One region of the Rossellomorea marisflavi genome, then DNA from elsewhere that is predicted to be linked to it. Evidence: a T-box and tRNA genes for the amino acid it is inferred to sense, from the RefSeq annotation. Region 1 holds a T-box; the other holds one or more tRNA genes.
What was found. A T-box is a leader RNA that pairs with one kind of tRNA and senses whether it is charged. The one in region 1 lies ahead of tyrS (tyrosine--tRNA ligase), so its partner is inferred to be a tRNA-Tyr.
Positions count from the first base shown of each region.

Region 1 (4,413 bases):
CTATTGGTGATAGGGAGAACGTCGTTTATATACATTTTTCCTTATTGTTTGTGTGAGTGAGTGCTAGTCATTACAGCATTTCATTTTGTTTTGTGATCGGATTTGCACATGGACGTTCCGTTCCGCTACGGGTGGGCGCTTTCCGGCGGGGAGGGAGTTGAGCCGCTTCGGCTGTGCCTGCAGGGTCTCAACCTTCCCTCTATTCCCTCTGGAGTCGGCTACCCTCCGTTGCACTGCACTATTGGTGATGGGGAGAACGTCATTTATATAAATTTCTCCTTATTGTTTGTGAAAGAGTGCTATTCATTCAGCATTTCATTTTGTTTTGTGGTTGGATCTGTACATGGACGTTCCGTTCCGCTGCGGGTGGCCGCTTTCCGGCGGGGAGGGAGTTGAGCCGCTTCGGCTGCACCTGCAGGGTCTCAACCTTCCCTCTATTTCCGCGGGAGTCGGCCACCCTTCGCTGCACTGCACTTTTGGTGATAGGGAGAACGTCATTTGTATAGATTTCTCCTTATTGTTTGTGGAAGTGAGTGCTAGTCATTTTGCACTTGGATTTGGGCGTTCCGTACGGTTCTGTTTGTCCAGCGCATTCGAGTTATCACCGCTCTGTTGATTGGGCCTTATTGGATGGAACGTTAATAGTATCTCCAAGTGTTGGGTATCCATGTAAGTGCTTCATTGATTGGTGAAGAGGGTTTGGGTTTCGACTTCTGAGAAGATGAAATGGGTGACGGTGTGGGCGAAGGGGTTGATGTGGTCTATGAAGGCTTCTGCTTCAGCGAATGTTGCAAAGTGGAGCTTAAGCATGAAGCAGGCTTGCCCAGCGATCCGATAGCAGAAGTCCACGTTTGGAAGCTCGGCGATTTTTTGCTTGAACCCTTTGTAGTCTCCATTTTTCACGGTAGCTTCGATGATGCATTGAATGTCGTTGCCGAGTTTTCCATGGTTGATCTTCGTTGTATAGGACTCGATGACACCGTGGGATTCCATCTGCTTCACCCTTTCGGAGACCGATGGAGAAGAGAGGTTGATTCGCCTACCGAGCTCACTCATGGAAAGCCTGCTGTCCTGCATTAATTCGTTTAAAATTTTTCTGTCGATATCATCGATTTTCATATGGAATGATCTCCTTGTGATTTGGGTTAAATTCTTAAATTTAAATTGCTAATTGCTTTTAGAGTGAAATGTAAAATTGAGAATGAGATTGATATGATTATTCTATAAGGAGGAGATGGAAATGACAAGGATTGCTTCAGCTGCAATTGGCGCAACACCGTTCATGCGTTTGCTTGGACATCACGAAGAAGTAATGGAACGATGGGGGCAACTCTCAGAAACATTGGAGAAGGACGGTCACTTGACGAAAGAACTAAAAGAACAAGTGAGAAGGGTATTGGCATTCCAAAATGGATGCTTATACTGTCAAGCAAAGGGAAGGCCGGATCCTGACGTGTTTGATGAAAAAATATCAGTGGCCGTCGGTTTTGCGGAAGTTTTCGGAGTACAGGGTAGCAACGTTCAGGATGCTCTGTTCAAGGTGCTGAAGGAATCGTTCAGTGATGAGGAAATCTCAGAGCTTATTGCCTTCATCAGTTTCACCTCCGCTTCCCAGACATTTGGAGCCCTTATGGACCTTCGTCCGCAGAAAAATTAAATTGCAAATATTTTGCTAATCTGGTATGATCAGTTCAATTTAACACATGTAAAGCGATGAGAGGAAATCCAGTAGCGACGATCTCCATGTTTAAGAGAGCCGGTGGGTGGTGCGAACCGGTACAAAGGTCGGGTGAATTACAATCCTTGAGCGTCCCTGCATTCGTGGGGAACGGACGAACCGTTATTCGATTGAGTGGAAGAATCATTGTCTTCAAGAAGGGTGGTACCGCGTGAGCAATCACGTCCCTTTTTGAAGGCAATTTTTTTATTTTTTCATGTGTTAGAAATGATTATGGGAGGTAATGTCAATGCAAAAGCTGACAGATCAACAAGAACAAGAAGTACAGGAGCAACTGGCTGTCTACCGACAAGGTGTACAGGAGATCATTCCTCTCAAAGAACTTGAAAACAAAATCAGAACATCCGTCATTGAAAATAAACCATTAAAAATTAAACTGGGTCTTGATCCATCTGCTCCTGACGTCCATCTCGGGCATACGGTCGTTTTGAATAAGCTTCGCCAGTTCCAGGAGCACGGCCATATCATCCAGCTGATCATCGGTGACTTTACGGGGAAAATAGGGGATCCAACTGGGAAATCCGTTGCCCGTAAGCAGCTAACCGAAGATGAGGTGAAACATAATGCTCAAACTTACTTTGAGCAATTTTCTAAAGTCCTGGACATGGATAAGGTTGAACTTCACTATAATTCCAAATGGTTGAGTGAGATGAAGATGGAGGATGTCATTGGACTTGCGGGGAAAATCACAGTGGCAAGACTGATGGAGCGCGATGACTTCGAGGCGAGGATCAAGGAAGGTAAACCGATCTCCCTTCATGAATTCTTCTACCCGTTGATGCAGGGTTTTGACTCGGTACAGCTGGAATGCGATATCGAGCTTGGGGGGACGGATCAGCATTTCAACGTGCTCATGGGGCGTCATTTCCAGGAGAAATTTAATAAGGAGAAGCAGGTTGTCATTCTTATGCCCCTTCTAGAAGGACTGGATGGAGTCGATAAGATGTCAAAATCGAAACATAATTACATCGGAATCGATGAGAGTCCTGAAGAAATGTTCGGCAAGACGATGTCACTGCCCGATCACCTTATGATGAAGTACTTTGAACTCATCACGGATCTTCCCCTTGAAAAGATCAGTGAAATCAAAGCTTCGCTGGCTGCAGGGCAAATGCACCCCCGTGATGCCAAGATGCTCCTCGGAAGGACGATCGTCAGGATGTACCATGGAATCGGAGCAAGTGAGCGGGCACAAGAGCAGTTCATCTCTGTTTTTCAAAAAGGCAGTATGCCAGATGAGATTCCAGAGCTGCAGTGGAACGGGAATGAAGAGATCAACATACTCGAGCTGCTCGTCAACGTCAATCTTCTTCCTTCCAAAAGTGAAGCGAGGAAGATGATCAAGAATAAGGGCGTAAAGATTGATGGAGCCAAGGTGGAAGATCCAAACCTTATTGTGAAGGTCCAGGAGGGGATGACTATGCAGGTCGGCAAGCGAAAATTCATTAAACTTTTGGTTGAAGGGGAATGAAGGATCAGTTCACCATCGGACAAATGTCAAAGCTTTATGATATACCAGTGAAAACCTTGAGATATTATGATGAAATCGGGCTATTCACCCCTTATCATACGGATGGGGAAACAGGTTATCGGTATTACCGTGCCGAGCAGTTCCAGCAGCTCGATATGATCAGCTTTTTGAAAAGCTTGGGTGTGCCTCTGAAGGAAATTAAGCAAAAAATGGAGCACAGTACGCTGGACCAGTTCTTGCACACTCTTGAGAAATACGAGGAAAACACGAGAAGGAAAATGGATGAATTGAAAACAACTCATCGGCATCTCTCCCAAAAAATTCAGCAGCTTCAGCTTGCGAAGACAACGGAACGGGGGCCTTTGCTCTCCTCTCTGCCGAAGAGAAGCATTTGGAAAGAAGAGCGTTCATTTTCTTCCCTTGATGATATGGAAGTGCTCTTAAGGGAAATCAAGAAAACCGTCAATCATATGACGCCCATCATGGTCGGTTCTGTCGGCTTGTTTGTATCACCTGAGCACATCAAGAGTGATGAAGAGTTTGTCTACGACGGATTGTATATCCTTCTTGAAGAAGAATCAGGATACGACATCCTTCCGGAAGGGACATATGCCACAGTCTATTCTCTCGAGGATCGCAGGAGGGATTCCTACTATTATAATATGCTTGTGGATTTTGTATCTGGACTGGGAATGGAAACGGAGGGACCTCTATATACAAGGCAGATTGTCGATTCCTTCATCTCCCACATGAAGGACGAGCGATTGACAGAGTATCAGATTAAAGTTCGTGGTTGATTCCTATTGACCCTCCGGTTACTGGAGGGTTTAAAATGATGATGGCTATACAACGTAAAGGAGAGTCATCCATGAAGGAATTAGCACACACGCAATCAAAAACGTATTTATTCATTTTCATCGTGATCATGGGGTGCCTAAGTGCATTCGGACCACTGACAATCGATATGTACCTTCCGGGTCTGCCTACTCTTGCATCTGATCTTGGTACGAACGCCTCCACTGCTCAGCTTAGTCTGACGGCCTGCCTGATCGGACTTGCCGCAGGGCAGCTCATCGTAGGTCCTTATTCGGATATGGTGGGAAGGAAAAAGCCGCTGATTGTGGCATTGATCCTCTTCACCATTTCATCGGTTTTGTGCATGTTCACAGGTTCAATCTGGGGACTTATTGTTCTCCGTTTCATT
Region 1 is NZ_CP081870.1:1,423,223-1,427,635, forward strand. Features, by position in the region: gene K6T23_RS07630 (Lrp/AsnC family transcriptional regulator) at 679-1,119, opposite strand; gene K6T23_RS07635 (carboxymuconolactone decarboxylase family protein) at 1,241-1,657, shown strand; T-box leader at 1,705-1,910, shown strand; gene tyrS (tyrosine--tRNA ligase) at 1,962-3,209, shown strand; gene K6T23_RS07645 (MerR family transcriptional regulator) at 3,206-4,006, shown strand; gene K6T23_RS07650 (multidrug effflux MFS transporter) at 4,078-4,413, shown strand, end outside.

Region 2 (4,413 bases), 1.2 Mb from region 1:
GGTTACCCGCGACAGGACGGAAAGACCCCGTGGAGCTTTACTGTAGCCTGATATTGAATTTTGGCACAGCTTGTACAGGATAGGTAGGAGCCTTGGAAGCCGGAGCGCTAGCTTCGGTGGAGGCGTCGGTGGGATACTACCCTGGCTGTGTTGACATTCTAACCCGCGCCCCTTATCGGGGTGGGAGACAGTGTCAGGTGGGCAGTTTGACTGGGGCGGTCGCCTCCTAAAGAGTAACGGAGGCGCCCAAAGGTTCCCTCAGAATGGTTGGAAATCATTCGCAGAGTGTAAAGGCACAAGGGAGCTTGACTGCGAGACCTACAAGTCGAGCAGGGACGAAAGTCGGGCTTAGTGATCCGGTGGTTCCGCATGGAAGGGCCATCGCTCAACGGATAAAAGCTACCCCGGGGATAACAGGCTTATCTCCCCCAAGAGTCCACATCGACGGGGAGGTTTGGCACCTCGATGTCGGCTCATCGCATCCTGGGGCTGTAGTCGGTCCCAAGGGTTGGGCTGTTCGCCCATTAAAGCGGTACGCGAGCTGGGTTCAGAACGTCGTGAGACAGTTCGGTCCCTATCCGTCGTGGGCGCAGGAAATTTGAGAGGAGCTGTCCTTAGTACGAGAGGACCGGGATGGACGCACCGCTGGTGTACCAGTTGTCTTGCCAAAGGCATCGCTGGGTAGCTATGTGCGGAAGGGATAAGTGCTGAAAGCATCTAAGCATGAAGCCCCCCTCGAGATGAGATTTCCCATCACTTTATGTGAGTAAGATCCCTGAAAGATGATCAGGTAGATAGGTCAGAGGTGGAAGTGTGGCGACACATGGAGCTGACTGATACTAATCGATCGAGGACTTAACCAAACGTAAGACGAAGGAGGCGCTTCGCGTCTCCCGGACTGGACGATACGCCGGTAATGATTGACTATCAACCTTTATCTAGTTTTCAGGGAATAATTTTTAAATTACCCCTTGAAAAACCTTGAAAATATTATATAATAATATTTGTCATTGTAAGCAATTTGTCTGGTGACATTGGCGAAGAGGTCACACCCGTTCCCATGCCGAACACGGAAGTTAAGCTCTTCAGCGCCGATGGTAGTTGGGGGATCTCCCCCTGTGAGAGTAGGACGTCGCCAGGCTATTCATTCCACAGTAGCTCAGTGGTAGAGCTATCGGCTGTTAACCGATCGGTCGCAGGTTCGAGTCCTGCCTGTGGAGCCATTGCTTCCATAGCTCAGCAGGTAGAGTGCTTCCATGGTAAGGAAGAGGTCACCGGTTCGAGCCCGGTTGGAAGCTTTATTTTTTTTTGAGAAACATCAGGACTGGCCCATTGGTCAAGCGGTTAAGACACCGCCCTTTCACGGCGGTAACACGGGTTCGAATCCCGTATGGGTCACCATTTTTATATTCGGAGGATTAGCTCAGCTGGGAGAGCATCTGCCTTACAAGCAGAGGGTCGGCGGTTCGATCCCGTCATCCTCCACCATAGTTTTTTCACGAAGCGCAGCGGAGTGAAAATAACTTACCTTAAAGTTATTGAATTTTTTCCTCGCAGCGTAGCGGAGTGAAAATAACGTACCATAAGCTCTTTTTTACTAACACACAAGCCTAAAACAATCACCTTCACGGGTTTTTATTTTTAGCTGGGTGGATGCAAAGAGTGTTGCTGATCAAGTACAACTGAACATGCCGGTGTAGCTCAACTGGTAGAGCAACTGACTTGTAATCAGTAGGTTGGGGGTTCAAGTCCTCTTGCCGGCACCATTTTTCCTTTAGCTGGAGGGGTAGCGAAGTGGCTAAACGCGGCGGACTGTAAATCCGCTCCTTCGGGTTCGGCAGTTCGAATCTGCCCCCCTCCACCATTTTGTATAATCTTTTGTGAAATGGACATCATTATAAATGTCCCTTTTTTATGCCATTTTATTGGGCTATAGCCAAGCGGTAAGGCATCGCACTTTGACTGCGACATGCGTTGGTTCGAATCCAGCTAGCCCAGCCATTTATGAGCCATTAGCTCAGTTGGTAGAGCATCTGACTTTTAATCAGAGGGTCGAAGGTTCGAATCCTTCATGGCTCATCATGAAAAACTCCCACGAATTCTTTCGTGGGAGTTTTTTGTTATGGAAAGTGTGTGAGGTAGAACCTAAATAAGAAGCTTAGGGAAGTCCGCATATATATACATGAATATGTGCAGTTGAGTCATTTGTGTGAAAGCGGATACAATGGAGGGAGATACAACGATGAGAGGATGGTTGGGATGAAGAAGGATATTTCGATTATTGGGGTACCGATGGACTTGGGTCAAATGAGGCGTGGAGTCGATATGGGACCGAGCGCTATTCGATATGCAGGTGTGATTGAAAGGCTAGAGGATCTAGGCTACGCCATTAAGGACCTTGGAGATATCAAGATCGGTCAGGCGGAGCGGGTACATAAGGACAGGGATACGAACCTTCGCAATCTTAAGGCGGTGGTTGAGGCAAGCAAGACGTTGGCAGCAAAAGTGGACGATGTGATTGAAGGCGGAGATTTCCCTTTGATTTTCGGAGGAGACCACAGTATTGCCATCGGCACGCTTGCAGGCGTCTCGCCTCACTACGAAAACCTGGGCGTGATCTGGTATGATGCTCACGGAGATTTGAACACGGCAGATACATCCCCGTCAGGCAACATTCATGGAATGCCGCTTGCAGTGAGCTTGGGGCTTGGTCATGAGGATCTCTTGGACATTGGGCATGACCGCGTAAAGATCAAACCGGAGAATGTCGTATTGATCGGAGCCCGATCATTGGACGAAGGCGAGAGGGAGCTTATAAAGGAGAAGGGCATCAAGGTCTACACCATGCATGAAATCGATCGTCTCGGCATGGCAAACGTGATGGAAGATGCGATTGATTATTTGAAGGAGAAAACGGACGGTGTCCATCTGTCCCTTGATCTTGACGGGTTGGATCCGAGCGATGCACCGGGAGTGGGAACACCGGTCCTCGGCGGCATCAGCTATCGTGAAAGTCATCTTGCCATGGAGATGCTGGAGGAATCCGGACTGATTACGTCTGCAGAGTTCGTGGAAGTGAATCCGATCCTGGATGAAAAGAATAAGACGGCAACGGTGGCAGTGGCGCTAATGGGCTCCCTATTTGGAGAAAAACTTCTTTAATCGATACAAAAGAAAAGGCTGATCATCCTACCACAGGGATCAGCTTTTTTGTATGGTCAATGGTGTTTAAACCCTTGATATTGATTTAGTAGATCATCGAGCCTCACACTCAAATCGACGACCTGCTCATCTGCGAATGATGATTTCAGTGCCATCTCGACCATCTGACGACGACAGTCTTCTATTTCGAACAGTAGATCACGTACTCGTACTCTCATTTCCAAAATCCCCCTAAATATAAATAATTAGTCCCTTTATACCCCTTTTGAAATAATTGTAAACATTTTCATCCGAAAATTTGTTAGGATAATGAGGAGAGACCGTTTCATATAGGTTGCAGGCTGCGTTTTTCATCGTTTTTACCTATATCTTCGGTAACTTTTTCAGCTTACATACGTCCATTATATTGGTGCATTGAGCCATATGGGCTGTACCTCACAAAGTAGGGGCGGATTCATCGATAAAAGGTCCTGAACATGGTGGAAGAAAAAAACATAAAAAACATCATAAAATTAATGAAACCTTTCAATAGGGTGTAACGTATATAACGATACCCGCATGGAGCGGAGGTTGAGGAATGGACGAAATCATCAATAGAAGAATTAAACAGGTTCTCAAAGGCGATCAGAACGCATTTGGAGAAATTGTGGAGTTATACAAAGACAAGGTATTCCAACTGTGCTACAGGATGCTTGGCAATCGGCATGAAGCGGAAGATATTGCACAGGAGGCCTTCATAAGGGCCTATGTGAATATCGAGACGTTCCATCAGAACAGGAAGTTCAGCACCTGGCTGTTCCGGATCGCGACAAACCTGTGCATAGACCGGATACGCAAGAAAAAACCCGATTACTTCCTGGATGCGGAAGTAGCCGGGACGGATGGACTGACCATGTATTCTCAAATCGCAGCTGATATCCAGCTCCCTGAAGAAGAAGTCGAGAATATGGAGCTCCAAGAGACGATCCAGAAAGAAATTTCAAAATTACCTCAGAAATATCGATCTGTCATCGTATTAAAGTATATTGAGGAGCTACCCCTTCAAGAAATCAGTGAGATATTGGATATGCCGCTCGGTACAGTGAAGACGAGGGTGCATAGAGGGCGTGAAGCCCTACGGAAGCAATTACGATCTTTGTAAGAGAGGGGGAGCATTCATGAAAGCATGTCCTGAAGAAGTCATCGAATATATGCATGATTATCTTGATGGAGATATAGGAAGCGCTCAAGCATCGGAACTGAAGAAGCATC
Region 2 is NZ_CP081870.1:177,358-181,770, forward strand. Features, by position in the region: rRNA gene K6T23_RS00995 (23S ribosomal RNA) at 1-863, shown strand, start outside; rRNA gene rrf (5S ribosomal RNA) at 1,025-1,141, shown strand; tRNA gene K6T23_RS01005 (tRNA-Asn) at 1,149-1,223, shown strand; tRNA gene K6T23_RS01010 (tRNA-Thr) at 1,226-1,298, shown strand; tRNA gene K6T23_RS01015 (tRNA-Glu) at 1,327-1,401, shown strand; tRNA gene K6T23_RS01020 (tRNA-Val) at 1,413-1,488, shown strand; tRNA gene K6T23_RS01025 (tRNA-Thr) at 1,691-1,766, shown strand; tRNA gene K6T23_RS01030 (tRNA-Tyr) at 1,781-1,864, shown strand; tRNA gene K6T23_RS01035 (tRNA-Gln) at 1,927-2,001, shown strand; tRNA gene K6T23_RS01040 (tRNA-Lys) at 2,007-2,079, shown strand; gene rocF (arginase) at 2,260-3,162, shown strand; gene K6T23_RS01050 (aspartyl-phosphate phosphatase Spo0E family protein) at 3,219-3,380, opposite strand; gene sigW (RNA polymerase sigma factor SigW) at 3,740-4,303, shown strand; gene K6T23_RS01060 (anti-sigma factor family protein) at 4,320-4,413, shown strand, end outside.
Region 2: it has a tRNA-Tyr gene. The T-box ahead of tyrS (tyrosine--tRNA ligase) is inferred to sense a tRNA for this amino acid. The anticodon was not compared.